2 regions of the Clostridium tanneri genome follow, and region 2 is predicted to be linked to the other one. Evidence: a T-box and tRNA genes for the amino acid it is inferred to sense, from the RefSeq annotation. Region 2 holds a T-box; the other holds one or more tRNA genes.
The links. The T-box of region 2 lies ahead of P8V03_RS11110 (glycine--tRNA ligase). A T-box ahead of a tRNA ligase gene usually reads a tRNA of that ligase, here a tRNA-Gly.

Region 1 (9,733 bases), on a different contig from region 2:
CACGAGTCTTTGTATTATCTTTCTCTATGGAAGCTTTCAATCTTTCATCCTCGCCGAAAAACTCTGTTATTTCAGCATCTGTACCATATCCCATAGATCTTATAAGTATGGTTATAGGTAATTTTCTTGTCTTGTCTATTCTCACATATATTATGTCATTTGAGTCTGTTTCATATTCTAGCCAAGCACCTCTGTTTGGTATTACAGTTGATGAAAAAAGCTTTTTACCTGTTTTATCAACTGCCATATCGTAATATACACCTGGTGATCTTACTAACTGACTTACAATAACTCTCTCCGCACCATTAATGATGAAGGTTCCTTGTTCTGTCATAAGAGGAAAGTCTCCCATGAACACTTCTTGTTCCTTTACTTCACCAGTTTCCTTGTTCAGTAATCTTACTTTTACTTTTAAAGGCGCTGCATATGTAGCATCTCTTTCTTTACATTCTTCAACTGAGTATTTGATATTATCCATATCTAACTTGTAGCCTACAAACTCAAGATTAAGATTAGCAGTATAATCCTGAATAGGATTAATATCATCAAACACTTCTTGCAAGCCTTCTCTTAGAAACCAATTATAGGAATCTAACTGCACCTCAATCAAATTAGGCATATCGCCAACTTCTTTAAGTTTGGAAAAGCTCATTCTCGTTCTCTTACCAACCTGGACAGGATGTACCATTGACTTTCACCCCTTGCATAAACTAAAAATAACCAAAAACACAACCTCTTTAAATGTGATTTTGGATTGATTACATTACCATCTTTTTAGTATAACCTTTTTTTTATAATTAATTCAATCTTTGATATAAAACTAAAATATTTGCATTATATTTAACTAATCAATGCAATTTATTATATTACCATAATAATAAACATTTGTCAATAAATAATGTCATTAAATTTTAAAAGAGGCACTTTTTATATAAAAAGTGCCTCTTTTTTATAAGATACTATTTTATTTCTACAGTAGCACCAACTTCTGCAAGTTTTGCCTTTATAGCTTCAGCATCTTCTTTGCTTACGCCTTCTTTTAATGTCTTAGGAGCTCCGTCAACTACTTCTTTAGCTTCCTTTAATCCTAAACCAGTTAATTCTCTAACTGCTTTTATAACCTTTATCTTTTCTGATCCAGCGTTAGCTAATACTACGTCGAATTCAGTCTTTTCTTCTGCTGCTGCACCTGGTGCTGCAACACCTGCAACTGCTACTGGAGCAGCTGCGCTTACTCCGAATTCCTCTTCACATGCTTTTACTAACTCGTTTAATTCTAAAACGCTCATTTCTTTTATAGCTTGAATTATTTCTTCTCTAGTCATTATTAGACACCTCCAAAATTTCTCTTCAACAAATTATTATTTATTCAAATTAAGCTTCTTCTGATTCTTTCTTTTCTTTAACAGCATTTAATAAGTATGCTAGGTTTGACATTGGAGCTTTGAAGCTTCCAAGTAATTGAGCAAGTAAAACTTCTCTTGGTGGTATTTTAGCAAGTTGTTGAACTTTATCAGTATCAAATATTTCTCCTTGAACAACTCCACCTTTTAACTCCATCTTCTTATGATTTTTTGCAAAATCATTTAAGATTCTTGCAGGAGCTGTTGGATCTTCATATCCGAATGCTACTGAAACTGGTCCTTCAAGGATGCTTTCAACACCATCAAATCCTAGTTCTCTTGCTGCTAATGTAGTTAAAGTATTTTTGTAAACTTTATACTCTACACCAGCTTCTCTTAATTGCTTTCTAAGCTCTGTATCTTCTTCAACAGTTAATCCTTGATACTTAGCGAAGATTATACCTTGAGCTTTTTCCATTTTTTCCTTTATTTCTAACACTTTAGCTTCTTTTATTTCTCTATTTTTTCCCACTGTGTGTCCACCTCCTCACAGTTTAAAATTAATGTTATACAAATTTAAAGGTCTCCCCGTAGACGTAGAGAGACCAGTTATAATCACTTATATCGGAACCCTCGGTAGGTTGGTATAACCGTTATGCATTCGCACCTACTGTCTACGGAATATTTACTTATTAACCTCTAATATTGTACATTAACTTTTAATCTATGTCAATATTAATCTAATGCTTTTACTGGATTTATTTTTATTCCAGGTCCCATAGTAGCTGAAACTACTACAGATTTTAAGTATTGACCTTTAGCAGCTGCTGGTTTTGCCTTTATAACAGCTTCCATCAATACACGGAAGTTTTCAAGTAATTTTTGCTCTCCAAATGATCTTTTACCAATTGGAACGTGAACTATAGCAGTTTTATCAACTCTATATTCAACCTTACCAGCTTTAATGTCTGCTACAGCTTTTGCTACATCAAAAGTAACTGTACCTGACTTTGGATTCGGCATTAAACCCTTAGGTCCTAATACTCTACCTAGTCTACCAACAACACCCATCATATCTGGAGTTGCAACAACTACGTCAAAATCAAACCAGTTTTCTTTTTGTATTTTATCAACTAACTCTTCTGCTCCTACAAACTCAGCGCCTGCAGCTTCAGCTTCCTTAGCCTTATCGCCTTTTGCAAAAACTAAAACTCTAACTTTTTTACCAGTTCCGTGAGGAAGTACTACAGCTCCTCTAACCTGTTGATCTGCATGTCTTGGATCAACTCCAAGTCTTAATGCTAGCTCAATAGTTTCATCAAATTTAGCTTTTGATGTTTTTACAGCAAGCTCTATAGCTTCTGATGATGTATATAGAACACTTCTATCAACAAGCTTAACGCTTTCATTGTAATTCTTTCCCATTTTGTATCCTCCTTCGTGGTTTTAACGGTTATTACCTCCCACTATTTTGGTTAACTATTCTTCTACAACTATTCCCATGCTTCTTGCTGTTCCTGCTACCATGCTCATAGCAGCTTCAATAGTTCCTGCATTTAAGTCTGGCATCTTTGTTTCAGCTATTTGTCTAACTTGTTCTTTAGTTACTTTAGCAACTTTAGTTCTGTTTGGTACGCCAGATCCACTTTCAATTCCTGCTGCTTTCTTTAATAATACTGCTGCAGGTGGAGTTTTTAGTATAAAACTAAAAGATCTGTCCTGATATACAGTGATTACTACAGGAATTATTAGTCCTGCTTGGTTAGCAGTCTTAGCGTTAAATTCTTTACAGAATCCCATAATGTTTACCCCATGCTGTCCAAGTGCTGGTCCAACAGGTGGTGCTGGAGTTGCTTTTCCTGCAGGAAGTTGAAGTTTAATCATTCCTACTACTTTTTTAGCCATGAATTTACACCTCCTAAAATGTGGTTATACGGACTTTTGTCCTCCCACTTGTTAAGACTTACGTCTTACAAACTAATCTAATTTTTCTATTTGATTAAAATCAAGTTCAACAGGGGTTTCCCTGCCAAACATGTTAACTAATGCTTTGATTTTTCTCTTTTCAGTATTGATTTCTTGAATAATAGCCGGGAAGTTTTCTAATGGGCCAGATTTAACTTTAATGTTTTCTCCGACTTCAATATCTACATTAATAGGTTTTTCAGATATACCCATTGCCTTAACTTCTTCATCAGTTAACGGTACTGGTTTTGATCCCGGACCTACAAATCCTGTTACTCCCCTAGTATTTCTAACTATATACCAAGAATCATCTGTCATTATCATATGCACTAAGACATATCCCGGAAAAATCTTTCTTTGTGTTATTTTCTTCTTACCATCTTTAATTTCAACTTGTTCTTCTATAGGAACTTGAACATCATCTATCCAATGATATAAATTTCTATTTTCGATGGTTTTTTCAAGGTTTGCTTTAACCTTATTCTCATAACCAGAATATGTGTGTACTACATACCATCTAGCTTTATCTGCCATAATTCAAGGGACGGGAATCTTCTCTCGACCCCTACCTCCTTTTTATGTTATTTAAAGATTACTCCAATAAGATTCTTAAATCCAAAATCAAGTAATCCAACTATTATTACATATATAACACAAAATGTCATAACTGTTGCTGTTGCTTTTTTTACATTTTCTTTAGAGGCCCAAGTTATTCTCTTAGTTTCTGCTTTTAACTCTTTAAAAAAACTAATAACTCCGTTTCCGGATGCTGCTGATTTATTTACTTTTTTTACATTGTCCTGTGCAGCCATTTTTTCACATCCTCATTATTTTAATTCAACGCCTCTATGTAATGTTATTTTGTTTCTTTGTGAGCTGTATGTTTATGGCAAAATGGGCAGTACTTTCTCATTTCTAATCTGTCAGGATCATTCTTTTTGTTCTTCATTGTGTTGTAATTTCTTTGTTTACAATCTGTACATGCTAATGTTATTTTTATTCTCATTGCTTCCACCTCCTGAAACATGCTTATCTATAATGTCAAAACATTGTTTGTTGCTATTTATAAATGTGCATTACTTAGATAATTTATCACAACTTAGTTATTATGTCAATTGAAATTAAAAGTATATATTAGCACTAATTTACATTAACCTTCTATACTTTTAAAAGGACTAGGTATAGAAACCCAGTCCTACAACTTATAATTACTCTTCTATTTTAGAAACAACTCCTGAACCTACAGTTCTTCCGCCTTCTCTTATAGCAAATCTTAATCCTTCATCCATTGCTACTGGAGTGATTAATTCAACTTTCATGTCTATGTGGTCTCCAGGCATAACCATTTCCATTCCTTCTGGTAATTTGATTGATCCTGTAACGTCTGTTGTTCTGAAGTAGAACTGTGGTCTATATCCATCGAAGAATGGAGTGTGTCTTCCACCTTCTTCTTTTTTTAGTACGTATACTTGACCTACGAACTTCTTATGTGGATGTACTGAACCTGGTTTTGCTAATACTTGACCTCTTTCGATATCATCTCTTTGAACACCTCTTAATAATGCTCCGATGTTATCTCCTGCCATCGCTTGATCAAGAAGCTTTCTGAACATTTCTACTCCTGTACATACAGTTTTGCCCTTTTCTTCTTTTATTCCTACGATTTCTACTTCGTCTCCAACTTTTAATATTCCACTTTCAACTCTTCCAGTTGCAACTGTTCCTCTTCCTGTTATTGTGAATACATCTTCTACAGGCATTAAGAATGCTTTGTCAGTTGCTCTTTCTGGAGTTGGAATGTAGCTGTCTACTGCAGCCATTAAGTCCATTATTGGTTTTATTGCTTCTTCATCTGTTGGGTTTTCTAATGCTTTTAATGCTGATCCAGCTACGATTGGAGTATCATCTCCTGGGAAGTTGTACTCGCTTAATAATTCTCTAACTTCCATTTCTACTAATTCTAATAATTCTGCATCGTCTACCATGTCAGCTTTATTTAAGAATACTACTATGTAGTCAACACCAACTCTTGATGCTAGTAGTATGTGCTCTCTTGTTTGTGGCATTGGACCATCTGCTGCACTTACAACTAAGATAGCTCCATCCATCTGTGCTGCTCCTGTTATCATGTTCTTAACATAGTCAGCGTGTCCTGGACAATCAACGTGTGCATAGTGTCTGTTTTCTGTTTCATATTCAACGTGTGCTGTGTTGATTGTGATTCCTCTTTCTCTTTCTTCTGGTGCTTTATCTATTGCTGCATAATCAAATGCTTCTGCAAATCCCTTTTTTGATAATACTGTTGTTATTGCTGCTGTTAATGTTGTTTTACCGTGGTCTACGTGTCCTATTGTTCCTATGTTTACGTGTGGTTTGTTTCTTTCAAATTTTGCTTTTGACATTTTATTGTTCCTCCTTGTTTCATAAACATTTTATTTAGGTAAACTCACCCTGGTGTGTTGTGAACTTTAAATATTATTGGAGCCCATGACCGGGATTGAACCGGTGACCTCCACCTTACCAAGGTGACGCTCTGCCGACTGAGCTACATGGGCAATTTTATCATTGGAGCGAGAAACGGGGATTGAACCCGCGACAGCCAGCTTGGGAAGCTGGTGTTCTACCACTGAACTACTCTCGCTCACTTATTTCAAAATCATCGTAAAAGTTATATTAAAAGTTATATACCGATTATCAATTTTAATACAATTAAGTGATTTTGTCAATATGTATTTCTATTTATCGTTTAAACACTTTTCTAACTTTCTTTTAACTCTCTGCAGTGCATTATCTATTGATTTAGCGTGCCTATCTAAGTCACATGCAATTTCCTGGTAGGACTTACCATCAAGATATGACATTAATACTTCCATCTCTAAGCTTGATAATACTTCACCAATTTCATTTTGTATGTGATTTAACTCTTCCCTACTTATAATAAGCTCCTCAGGGTCTGCAACTCTGGCCTCAGATAACACATCTAACAAAGTTCTATCTGACTCTTCGTCATATATAGGTTTGTTTAGGGAAACATACGTATTTAACGGTATATGCTTTTGCCGAGTAGCAGTTTTTATGGCAGTTATTATCTGTCTTGTAACACACAATTCTGCAAAAGCCTTAAAAGAAGATAACTTATCGGATTTAAAATCTCTAATGGCCTTATATAAACCTATCATTCCCTCTTGGTATATATCTTCTTTATCTGCACCAATTAAAAAATACGACTTAGCTTTAGATTTAACAAAGTTTTCATATTTGTTAATAAGGTACTCTTGAGCTCTAATATCCCCTTTTTTTGCTTCTATAACAATTTCCTCATCTAACTTACCTTCAAAGGAGGAATTTTTAGCAATATAACCCCTTTTCTCCAAGGTATCCCCTCCACAACAAATATAGGCCACACAATTGATTATACATTAAACCTAAATTTACAGTCAATAGATTTCACTTGCTTCTTCGAATTTTTTCAAGTTCTTCCAATATATTCTCAGAAACCCTATCTTGTAATCTATGTCTCTTTTCAGAATACTTTTTTCTTATTCTGCTTTTTATTTTTAATTCTACAGATTTTATTTCATGATAAAACTCTATAGATGACATCCTGACAGCCCCTCTTTGAAAGACAATCTGCTGTTCTAATGAGTCTGAAGTCACGACACATACCTCTGATTTTCGACCTATTCTGTTAACTTCTCTCTCAATGAAATTATCTGCAGTTTCTCCTTCTCTTGTAAATATAACTATAATATAATCACTAATCTTTTCTCTTTTCTCTATACTGCCGCTTACCATATGAGCGTCAAAAACTATAAAGATCTTATGGCCTTTATATGCTGCATAGTTACTTAAAGTCTCTATCAATTCCTGTCTAGCCGATTCGAAGCTATATCCCTTCACATCTTTCAATCCTGGCCAGCTATTTATTACATTATATCCATCTACAAAAATATTTTTCACTTTTTATCACATTTTATTTTTTGTTTTAAAATTTCATACATTAATATACCTCCCGCCACAGAAGCATTTAAAGATGATATTTTCCCTACCATAGGTATTTTTATAAGAGCATCACATTTTTCCCTTGTAAGCTTTAGAATACCCTTTCCTTCACTTCCTATAATGAGAGCTACAGGTCCAGAAAGATTAGCTTCAAAACAGAAGTCTTCTCCAGCCATGTCTGCTCCATACACCCACACTCCTTTTTCCTTAAGCTTATCTATAGTAGAATTTAAGTTGGTAACCTTTGCTATTTTCATATATTCAATAGCTCCAGCTGAAGTTTTATATACAGTAGGAGTAACGCCAACATTTCTTCTTTTAGGTATAATGATACCATGTGCTCCACAGGTTTCTGCAGTTCTAATTATTGAACCAAAGTTATGTGGATCTTCTATCTCATCAAGAATAACTATAAAAGGATTTTCGCCTTTGTCTTCCGCATATTTTAATATATCTTCCACCTCAAAATACTTGTAAGGTGTAACTTGAGCTACTACTCCTTGGTGAGCTCCAGTTTCAGACATCTGGTCTAATTTTCTTCTATCAACATATTTAACTACAACATTCTTTTCTTTTGCAAGTCCTAATATTACATTTACTGACCCAGAGATATCACCGTTAGCAATTAATATCTGCTCAATAGTTCTATCAGAACGCAAAGCCTCAATAACTGCATTTCTACCTTCAATTATATCTTCCCTAGCTTCTACAGTTATGGCTTTGTTGAAGTTATTATCTTTTCCCTTTGATTTTATAGTTTTTTCTTTTGAACCTCTTTTAGTTTCTTTCACACTATTACCTCTTTCACTTTATAGATTTAGTACGTAGACAAAATTAAAGTCTCCTAATAACTTCTTCTAACCACATCTATTAAACATATCTTTTTCTTACTTCTTCCGCTTTTCCACAAGTCATTTTTCCTTCTGGACACATCCCAGTAACACAGGAAGGGCCACACTTACTAAATAGAACAGGTGCAACTTTCTTAACTTGAATTAGCATTTCATTAGCTAACTCTCTAATTTCCCACTGAGCTCTATTACAACATCTATGCCTAAAGAAATTCATTAAACTTCTAGCATTCATTGTGAAAATAATTTTAGTTTCACATGCGTTTGGAAAAACATATCTGGCATCCTCAATTGCCATTTTTTCTGCCGCCAAAGGCTCTATGCCATTTTTCAAGTATTTATCCTTTAATATATTCGTTAACTGACTATAAGCTTGCTGACTATCTTTCATCGCACTAATAAAAATCTCTTTTGTCTCGCTATTTTTTTCAATTTCAGGAGGAATGATATACTCGAACTGCTCAAGCTTCACATATCTTTGACTCTGTTGTGAATATGAAGCTATTCTATGTCTTACTAGCTGATGAGTTAAACTTCTTGATACACCCTCAACAGCAAATGTAAATGATACATGCTCTACTGGAGATTCATGCCCATATGACATAAGCATATTAAGAAATTTTTCAGCTCGTTCATCTTGTAAGTTCTCCTGTATCTGATCTATTCCTGAAGCACTGTAGCATAGCTTCGCTGCTGATGCTATAACTTTTTCAGGATTAGGCGTATATTCCATTAGCTTCACTTTAAGTTTCATCTATATTCCCCCATTTGCATGTAAATCTACAATAGTGTTAAGCAGATATTCTAGTCTTTCAGACTGTTCTGTTATGTACAGAAATCCTATCAAGGATTCAAAACCAGTAGCAAATCTATATTCTTGAATATCTGCATTTTTAGGAGTTGTAGCTGATTTGGAATTTCTTCCTCTTTTGAAGAAATATATTTCTTCCTCATTCAGTTTATCCTCTAGCTTCTTTATAAACTCACTCTGTGCATGTGCTTTGACAAATTCTATAGCCTTTTTATGAAGTTTATGTACGGACATATCTCTATTCTTTTCTACTAAATATGCTCTTACAAAAACTTCATAAACAGAATCGCCTATATAGGCCAGCACTAAAGGATTTATTTGTCTAGCATCCTCTATAGTAAATTTACCTTTTATTAAGTTAAAATTCATTTGAATTCTCCATTCTAAATTTGTATCATGCTAAATTCTTTTCCATCTCACACCTTGTGGGGTGTCTTCGAGAATAATTCCTTGAGCTTTTAAATCATCTCTTATTTTATCTGAAAGTGCCCAGTCTTTATTTTTTCTTGCTTGTTGTCTCTGCTCTATAAGCCTCTCTATTTCCTCTTCTAAATTACCTCTTTTTGAAACTTGTAATATTCCTAGAGGTTCACCAAGTTCTCTTATCAAGTCTAGAGAATACTCAACTAATTCCTTTGATGAACTTGTTCCAATATTTGTATTAATCTCTCTTGCTAAATCAAAGATAACAGATATAGCATCTGCAGTATTAAAATCATCATCCATCTTCTCTATATATTTTTCTTTATATGAGTTAAGCT
Region 2 (9,733 bases):
CTAGAGAATTTAATGAACGAATCAGCACTTTTGGCTGTTAGAAAAGATAGAAACCTAATAGGTATGGATGAGTTAGAAGAGGCTGTAACTAGAGTAATAGCAGGACCAGAGAAGAAAAGTAGAGTTATTGCAGAAGAGGATAGAAGACTTACTGCTTATCATGAAGCTGGTCACGCTGTAGTAATGAAACTATTACCTACTGCAGATCCAGTCCATCAGATAAGTATAATACCAAGAGGTATGGCAGGTGGGTATACAATGCATCTTCCAGAAAAGGATACAGCTTACATGTCTAAAACGAAACTTGAGGATGAAATAGTTGGACTTCTTGGAGGAAGAGTTGCGGAGAAACTCATAATAGGAGATATTAGCACAGGTGCAAAAAATGATATTGATAGAGCAACTACAATAGCTAGAAAAATGGTTATGGATTATGGTATGAGTGACTTAGGTCCAATAGCCTTTGGATCAGGACATGATGAAGTTTTCCTAGGAAGAGATTTGGGAAAAGGTAGAAACTTTAGTGAAGAAGTAGCCTTTGAAATAGATAAAGGAATTAGAAAATTTATAGACGATGGATATAAGAAGGCAGAGACTTTGCTAACTGAAAATACGGCAAAGCTTCATGCGGTTGCTAAGGCTCTTCTTGAAAAAGAAAAGCTTGAAGCTGACGAATTTGAGGAAATATTTAATAACGCATAAAATAGAGGCAAATTTGCCTCTATTTTTTATTAACAAATTATATATTAAAGTTACTCTTCCGTGATATAATTGATGTGTATGTGTGAGATTATGGAAAATTTTAAAGGAAATGAGATGATCATGTGGAGTTTAATGTAAAAGAAGGAATGACCGCTACCATGGAGATATGCGTAACTGAAAATGATACTGCTAGCAAACTTGGGTCTGGCAATTTAGATGTTTTTTCTACGCCTTCAATGATAGCGCTTATGGAGAATACCTGTAAGAGTTCTGTAGATTTACATCTTCCTTTTGGATATACTACAGTCGGTATAGAGTTAAATGTAAGACATATAAAAGCATCACCTATAGGTGTGAAAATAAGATGTAAGGCTTCTCTAATAGAAGTGGATAGAAAGAAATTGTTATTTAATGTTAGAGCTTGGGACGAAAAAGGTATAATTGGAGAAGGAGTTCATGCAAGATACATAGTGAATAGTGAGGAGTTTATGAGAAAGGTTAAGCTATAAATTGGTAAAATTGATGTTGGCTTGACAAATATAATTTAGCTGATAAAATTAAATTATTAAATTGACAGTGTTTTGGGTATACTAAAGGGCAGCTCTAAAGCTGCTCTTTAATTATGTAAAGTATTTATTATAAATTTTGTATTATTAAGAAAGGTGGGATATACTGTGATTTTAGTCTTAGATGTAGGAAACACCAATATTGTATTAGGAGTTTATGAGGATAAGGAGCTTATTGCAAGTTGGAGGTTATCAACGGACTCTAAAAGAACTGCAGATGAGTACGGTGTTCAGGTAACACAATTATTTTTGCAAAGTAAACTAGATCCGACAGATGTAGAAGGAGTTATAGTATCTTCAGTAGTTCCTAACATAATGTATTCATTAGAGCATATGATAAAAAAGTATTTTGAAATAGATCCGTTAGTAGTTGGACCGGGAGTGAAAACTGGTATAAATATAAAATATGACAATCCAAAAGAAGTTGGTGCAGACAGGATAGTTAATGCGGTTGCTGCTTACGAAATGTATAAAAAGCCAATTATTATAATAGATTTTGGAACAGCTACAACTTTTTGTGCTATAACAGCTAAAGCAGATTATTTAGGCGGTACTATATGTCCTGGTATAAAAATATCTTCAGAAGCGTTATTTGAAAGAGCGGCTAAATTGCCTAGAGTTGAACTTACAAAGCCATCAGGTGTAATATGTAAAAATACAGTTTCAAGCATGCAGGCTGGTATAATTTATGGATATATTGGACAGGTTGATTACATAGTAGATAAGATGAAAAAGGAAATGATGCAGTTAGGTGAGGAAGAGCCGGTAATTATAGCAACGGGAGGATTGGCTAAACTTATAAGTGAAGAATCTAAATTTATAGATAATATAGATCCGATACTAACCTTAAAAGGATTAAGAATAATTTATGAAAAAAATAAAGAGCAGGTGTTGTAATGAAGATAAGGGAGTTAGAATTCAAGAACAATGTGTTCTTAGCTCCTATGGCAGGAGTTACTGATATAGCTTTTAGAGGTATATGTAAAGAGATGGGGTGTGGACTTGTTTATACTGAAATGATAAGTTCAAAAGCCTTATTTTACGGAAGTGAGAATACAAAGAGTATGCTGAATATCTCTGCTAAAGAAAGTCCGGTGGCAGTACAAATATTCGGTTCAGATCCTGCTATTATGGCTAAGTCCTGTGATTTTTTCAATGATAACAAGGATATATGTATTGTTGATATTAATATGGGATGTCCAGCCCCTAAGATTGTCAAGAATGCAGAGGGGTCTGCTTTGATGAAGAACCCTAAGCTAGCTGCTGAAATAGTCAAAGAAGTAAAAAGAGCCTCATTGAAACCTGTAACTGTTAAATTTAGAAAAGGATTTGATGCTAATAACATCAATGCAGTTGAATTTGCTAAGATTTTAGAACAGGCAGGTGCAGACTGCATAACAGTCCATGGGAGAACTCGTGAACAGATGTATGAAGGAAAGGCAGATTGGGATATAATAAGGCAGGTCAAGGAAGTGGTTAAGATTCCTGTTATAGGAAATGGAGATGTAGTTACTGCAGAAGATGCCATCCGTCTCTTCAAAGAAACAGGTTGCGATGGAGTAATGGTAGGAAGAGGTTCCATGGGAAACCCGTGGATATTTAGTCAAATACAACAGGGCATTAATGGAGAAGAAATAGTTTATCCTTCTGCAGAAGAAAAGATAGATATGTGCATAACCCATTATAAAAGAGCTCTTTATTATTTAGAAGAGATTACAGCTGTAAGGGAAATGCGAAAACATATAGGATGGTACTTAAAAGGAATTGAAAACAATAAAGAAATAAAAGATAAGGTTAACTATGAGAAGGAAAGTGCTAGTGTTTTAAATATCCTAGAAGAATATAAAAAGCTTATAGTAAATAAGCACCAGTAAAAACTGAATGTAATTTTTAATTACCAGGTAGAATACAATAGTAACGTAAGTAATAATAGAGGATTCATTAATGAAACCAATAGTATATGTTAATGCTGACGTCACAAGGTGCTATGAAGATAGTAGTCTTTTAGGTAGAATAAAAGATAGATTTAAAATTTATTATCACAAAAAGAGTTTTATTAAGGAGCTAAATTTAAGTATAGTTAGTGTTAAATTTCCTCCTAATTTTAGTGAAAAGGCATACTACGGTAATTTAAGTATTGTAAAAAAGCCTTTTAAAAGCAAAGATTTTCAATTAGCGCCTAAAACATATAGAAAATTAGATTATGGTTTGTTTAATACATTCCAAAAGGAACTTATGGCCTATGGAATAGTTAGAAGTATAAAACTTATATTAAGAACTAGGCATAAGACTATAAGAGATAGTTGTATAGTTATATATGATGCAGCAGATGATATGAATTTTAACGTAATTTGTAGTCTAGCTAAAGAGGCTAAATATATAATATTGCTATCTAAAAATATATTAAAAACTAATGTAATAGGAGAGTACATTATTGCTAACTATGGAATAACACCAGTTATAACTAGTGATATGGAGTACTCATTTAATAATGCGGATTTTATTATAAATTCAGAGGAAATAGAAGTGAATGGAACAGCAGCTGTATGGTATATAAATAATAGAATTAATCCGATAAATAATAGCAGAACTATTATAAATGATGTAACTTATAGTGTGCCATGGGCATTGGATGAATATACTATGTCTACAGAACTTTTAGGATCAATATTATGTCAGATGGAAGAAAAAGACATAGAAAAGTCTCTACAATATAACGGAATATTTTTAGATAAGATAAAGTTTAACAAAGACACTTGGGAGTTAGGGTAGTCAGCTGCCAGTTTATAGACAGGGTAAAATGAGTTTGAAAATGTTGACATTAATAATATGCTGTTTTATAATTACTTAAATGATTATTAAACTAAACTATTCCATCATAAAAGGGTTGAAAAATATTGACATAGGAAGTTTTTTGATAAATTATTAAAAGGGGAGAATAAAATGAGTGAATCAAGAAAGTATGTAATGACTTATGAGGGAGTAAAGAAATTAGAGGAAGAGTTAGAATATTTAAAAACAGTCAAAAGAAAGGAGATAACTGAGAAGATCAAGGTTGCACTTTCTTTTGGAGATTTAAGTGAGAATTCAGAGTATGACGAAGCTAAAAATGAACAAGCATTTGTAGAGGGAAGAATTGCTCAATTAGAAAATATGCTAAAAAATGCTACTATAGTAGATCAGAGTGAAATACCAACAGATATTGTAAGTATAGGTTCTATTGTAAAGTTAAAAGATTATGAATTTGACGAAGAGGTAGAATATATAATAGTAGGTTCTGCAGAAGCTGATCCTATTAACAACAAAATATCTAATGAGTCACCGGTTGGTAGAGGACTAATAGGTAAGAAAGTTGGAGATATTGTGGAAATACAAGTGCCAAATGGAGTAAGTAAGTACGAAATACTTGGCATAAGAAGATAATTGGAGGTTAGTTAAATGTCAAATGATGAAAAGAACATAAACCAATTAGAAGAAGAGTTTAATGAACTGATAAGAGAAAGAAGACAGAAGTTCTTCAATCTTCAAAAGGATGGCAAAGATCCTTTTGATGTTTATAAGGTAGAAAGAACACATACATCTAAAGAGATAAAGGATAATTATGAAGAACTTGAAGGAAAAACAGCTACTGTAGCTGGAAGACTTATGTCAAAGAGAGTTCATGGAAAAGCTGGTTTCTCTGATGTGCATGACAGATATGGAAAAATTCAATTATACATAAAAATAGATAATGTAGGAGAAGAGAAACTTAAGGAATATAAAACCTACGATATAGGAGATTTGTTATCAGTAACAGGTACTGTGTTCAAAACAAAAACAGGAGAAGTATCTCTTCAAATTACTGATTTTCAGCTTATAGGAAAATCTCTAAAACCACTTCCAGAAAAGTGGCATGGACTAAAGGACCCAGATTTAAGATACAGACAAAGATATGTTGATTTAATAATAAATCAAGATGTTAGAGATACTTTTATGAAAAGAACAGCTATAATAAAAGCTGTGAGAGAGTTTTTGGATAACAGAGACTATCTAGAAGTTGAAACACCAGTGCTTTCACCAATAGCAGGTGGAGCAGCAGCTAGACCTTTTGATACTCATCATAATGCTTTAGATATAGATATGTACTTGAGAATAGCTACAGAGCTTTACTTAAAGAGACTTATAGTTGGTGGATTTGAAAAGGTATATGAAATTGGAAAGAACTTTAGAAATGAAGGAATAAGTGTAAGACATAACCCTGAGTTTACTATGATAGAATTATATGAAGCTTTTGCAGATTATAATGATATGATGGAGATTACAGAGAATATGATAGCTTACGTATGTGAAAAGGTTCTTGGTACCACTAAGGTTATGTATCAAGGAACGGAGATAGACTTCGCACCACCTTGGAGAAGAGTTACAATGGTTGATGCTGTAAAAGAATATGCTGGTGTAGATTTTAATGAAATAAAGACTGATGAAGAAGCAAGAGAAATAGCAAAAGAAAAGCATCTTAAGTTTAAAAAAGAATTAAAGGATTGTACAAAAGGTGAAATTTTAAATATGCTATTTGAAGAGTTTGGCGAAAGTCAATTAATTCAGCCTACTTTTATAATTGATTATCCTGTAGAAATATCACCTCTTACTAAGAAGAAGAGAGGAAACCCTGATTTCACTGAGAGATTTGAAGGATTCGTATTTGGAAGAGAATTATGTAATGCTTACTCAGAATTAAATGATCCTATAGTTCAAAAAGATAGATTTATCCAACAGCTTAAAGAGAGAGAGCTTGGAGATGATGAAGCCTACATGATGGATGATGACTTCATTAATTCATTAGAAATAGGTATGCCGCCTACAGGTGGACTTGGTATAGGTATAGATAGACTAATAATGTTCCTAACTGACGCTGCGTCTATCAGGGATGTTATATTATTCCCAACGATGAAACCAACACATCAATAATATAAGAGAAACTTATGGTATACACAAAGACCAACAACTTAAGGCTGTTGGTCTTTTTATTAAGAAATATTTATTAATTATATATGCTGTAAGTAAAAAAATATAAAGATATTAAAAAAAACTATTGATTTTTTTAATATCTTTGATATAATAATACATGTAAGTTAAGTTATTCCGTGGTAGCTCAATGGCAGAGCATTCGGCTGTTAACCGAAGGGTTGGAGGTTCGAGCCCTCTCCACGGAGCCATTTTTATTTTTTGTAATAAATGATGAATGTATATAATTTTAAATATTGTTGATAATAAGAATATATAAAGCTTAAAATCAATAGTTAATGTTGACAAATTGTGGAGATATGGTAAAATAAGTATAAGCAGAAGATAATTAAATATTCACTATGATAAAGAAGAGTAATAATTAATATCCTTTAAGAGAGATTGTGGTTGGTGAGAACAATCAGGGGTTGTTATGAAGGGAACTTTTGAGTGATAACTGTTAAAAGCAGGGCTTATGCCAAGAAGGGTGGAACCGCGGAATTAAAATTTCGTCCCTTAGCAGAAGGTCTTTTTTTTATACCTAAAAAGGATTATTTATAATTATCCATATCAATGATTGTTAAGTTTAGTGTTTGAAAATTAAATAGTTCACTATGATAAAGAAGAGTAGTAATTAATATCCTCTAAGAGAGATTGTGGTTGGTGAAAACAATTAGGAGTTATTTATGAAGGGAACTTTTGAGTGATAATTGTGTAAAGTAGGGCTCGTGCCAAGAAGGGTGGAACCGCGGAATTAAAATTTCGTCCCTTTATGGCAAGGGCTTTTTATATTTTTACAAAATATGTTAACAATAATTATATAATAGGAAATAGGAGGTAGTTTTATGTCAGTAGAAAAAACAATGGATAAAGTAGTGGCGTTAGCTAAAAACCGAGGATTCGTATATCCGGGATCAGAGATATACGGAGGACTTGCAAATACTTGGGATTATGGTCCTTTAGGTGTAGAGTTAAAAAATAATGTAAAGAGAGCTTGGTGGCAAAAGTTTGTTCATGAGAGCAAGTATAATGTCGGTATAGATGCAGCTATTCTTATGAACAAGGATGTTTGGGTTGCTTCAGGTCACGTAGGTAATTTTTCAGATCCTCTTATGGATTGTAAAGAGTGTAAAGCTAGATTTAGAGCAGATAAGCTAGTAGAAGAGCATATGACAGCTCAAGGTATAGAGAAAGCTAGTGCTGATGGTTGGAGCAATGAAAAATTAAAGAGTTATATAGACGATAATGGAATAGATTGTCCTACTTGTGGAAAACATAACTTTACAGATATAAGAAAGTTCAATTTAATGTTTAAAACATTCCAAGGTGTTACTGAGGATACTCAAGCAGAAATATTTTTAAGACCTGAAACAGCTCAGGGTATATTTGTAAACTTTAAAAATGTTCAAAGAACTTCAAGAAAAAAAGTTCCTTTTGGTATAGCTCAAATAGGAAAGTCTTTTAGAAATGAAATAACTCCTGGTAACTTTACTTTTAGAACTAGAGAGTTTGAACAGATGGAGCTTGAGTTTTTCTGTCAGCCAGGTACAGATTTAGAGTGGCACAGTTACTGGAAGGAATACTGTTGGAATTTCTTATTAAATCTTGGAATTAAAGAAGAGAATATAAGATTTAGAGATCATGATAAAGAAGAATTATCACACTACAGCAATGCGACTGCTGATATTGAATACTTATATCCTTTTGGATGGGGTGAATTATGGGGTGTAGCTGATAGAACTGATTATGACTTAAAGCAGCATCAACAACATTCTGGAAAGGATTTATCTTACCTTGACCCTGTTACAAATGAAAGATATATGCCTTATTGCATAGAACCTTCCGTAGGTGCAGATAGATTAACTTTATCATTTTTAGTAGACGCTTATGATGAGGAAGAATTAGAAGGCGGAGATGTTAGAACAGTAATGCGTTTCCATCCAGCTATTGCTCCATTTAAGGTGGCTATACTTCCGCTTACTAAGAAACTTTCTGATAAAGCTTTAGATATTTACGATAATTTAAGAAAAGAGTTTAACGTAGATTATGATGAAGCTGGAAGTATAGGAAAGAGATACAGAAGAGAAGATGAAATAGGAACTCCTTACTGTATAACTGTAGACTTTGATACTTTAGAGGATAACACTGTTACTGTTAGAGATAGAGATACTATGGAACAGTTTAGAATAAGTATAGATGAGATTAAAAGCTTCATAAAAGAGAAGATGGAATTCTAATATTACAAAGATTATATTCTAGTAACCAGTTTAGGTTTTTAGAATAAGTGAATTTTTATGTAGTATATAGCAAAAGCACTATGAATGAGATGGAGATTCATAGTGCTTATTTGTACTTGATAAGATAAAATACTAAATGATTAACTGAATTTTACAATCAAAAAGTTTTTTGGGTTTATAACCTTAGTAAGTATAATTTATGTATTAATATAATATTATTTAATGAAAACACAAAAAAATTAAAAAAATAACCGGATATTAATATCCGGTAAATAGGGTTTAATCATGGGGATATGTTATATGTTTAATTAAAACTTGGGGAATTATATTAATGTTTCCTTACGGCACACACATAGTATAGCATATGAAGACAATAAAGTTCAATAGATAGCAATAAAGTTTATAAATTAAATATTTTCTATCAATTTCGACTTAGTTCAACAAAAATCTATTATAATTATATTTTAGTAAGTATAATTAAATAAACTGTCAAATAAATAATCAAAAATAACTAGAGAAAGTAAGTTATTTTTTTTATAAAGTGGTATAATTTAATATACAGATTAATTATATAGACAGGTTTTAGTTTTGGAGGGTTTTTAATGAAAAGAAACTTTGAGAATTTTAAAATTTTTATAAAAGACAAAAAGACAGCAGTAGTTGGAATAGGCATAAGTAATACGCCATTAATAAACTTTTTAGTAGATTTAGGAGCAAAGGTTACTGCTTTTGATAAGAAAACTGAAGAACAAATAGGAGAAGTCGCTAAGGAATTTAAGAATAGAGGAGTAGAATTAATATTAGGAGATAACTATCTAGATGAGTTAAAAGGCTTCGATGTAATATTTAAAACTCCATCTATGAGAATAGATAGTCCTGCTATGCTCAAAGCCAAAGAGGAAGGAAGTTATATTACTTCTGAAATAGAGGAGTTTGTAAGATATTGCCCAGCAAAATTATATGGAGTAACAGGTAGCGATGGAAAAACAACTACTACAACTTTAATTTATAACATGCTTAAACAGGAAGGATATAATACATGGGTTGGAGGTAATATAGGAACACCCTTATTTACTAAAATAGAAGATATAAAAGACAGTGATAGAGTAGTCTTAGAGTTATCTAGTTTTCAGCTTATGACAATGAATGTATCTCCGGAAGTGGCTGTTATAACAAATTTAAGTCCTAACCACTTAGATATTCATAAAGATATGGAGGAATATGTTGATGCTAAAAAAAATATAT

Region 1: it encodes a tRNA-Gly, which carries the amino acid that the T-box ahead of P8V03_RS11110 (glycine--tRNA ligase) is inferred to sense. The anticodon was not compared.

What each region holds. Positions count from the first base shown of each region.
Region 1 covers NZ_JARUJP010000002.1:217,819-227,551, forward strand. The annotation lists gene rpoB (DNA-directed RNA polymerase subunit beta) at 1-688, opposite strand, end outside; gene rplL (50S ribosomal protein L7/L12) at 960-1,325, opposite strand; gene rplJ (50S ribosomal protein L10) at 1,375-1,875, opposite strand; ribosomal protein L10 leader region at 1,910-2,041, opposite strand; gene rplA (50S ribosomal protein L1) at 2,079-2,768, opposite strand; gene rplK (50S ribosomal protein L11) at 2,823-3,248, opposite strand; gene nusG (transcription termination/antitermination protein NusG) at 3,321-3,842, opposite strand; gene secE (preprotein translocase subunit SecE) at 3,890-4,120, opposite strand; gene rpmG (50S ribosomal protein L33) at 4,165-4,314, opposite strand; gene tuf (elongation factor Tu) at 4,517-5,710, opposite strand; tRNA gene P8V03_RS03370 (tRNA-Thr) at 5,788-5,863, opposite strand; tRNA gene P8V03_RS03375 (tRNA-Gly) at 5,875-5,949, opposite strand; gene sigH (RNA polymerase sporulation sigma factor SigH) at 6,044-6,682, opposite strand; gene P8V03_RS03385 (NYN domain-containing protein) at 6,756-7,268, opposite strand; gene rlmB (23S rRNA (guanosine(2251)-2'-O)-methyltransferase RlmB) at 7,265-8,065, opposite strand; gene thyX (FAD-dependent thymidylate synthase) at 8,181-8,915, opposite strand; gene P8V03_RS03400 (Mini-ribonuclease 3) at 8,916-9,341, opposite strand; gene cysS (cysteine--tRNA ligase) at 9,372-9,733, opposite strand, start outside.
Region 2 covers NZ_JARUJP010000011.1:112,845-122,577, forward strand. The annotation lists gene ftsH (ATP-dependent zinc metalloprotease FtsH) at 1-702, shown strand, start outside; gene P8V03_RS11075 (thioesterase family protein) at 825-1,211, shown strand; gene P8V03_RS11080 (type III pantothenate kinase) at 1,377-2,165, shown strand; gene dusB (tRNA dihydrouridine synthase DusB) at 2,165-3,142, shown strand; gene P8V03_RS11090 (hypothetical protein) at 3,213-4,040, shown strand; gene greA (transcription elongation factor GreA) at 4,212-4,691, shown strand; gene lysS (lysine--tRNA ligase) at 4,707-6,215, shown strand; tRNA gene P8V03_RS11105 (tRNA-Asn) at 6,389-6,463, shown strand; T-box leader at 6,605-6,771, shown strand; T-box leader at 6,857-7,024, shown strand; gene P8V03_RS11110 (glycine--tRNA ligase) at 7,097-8,488, shown strand; gene murD (UDP-N-acetylmuramoyl-L-alanine--D-glutamate ligase) at 9,091-9,733, shown strand, end outside.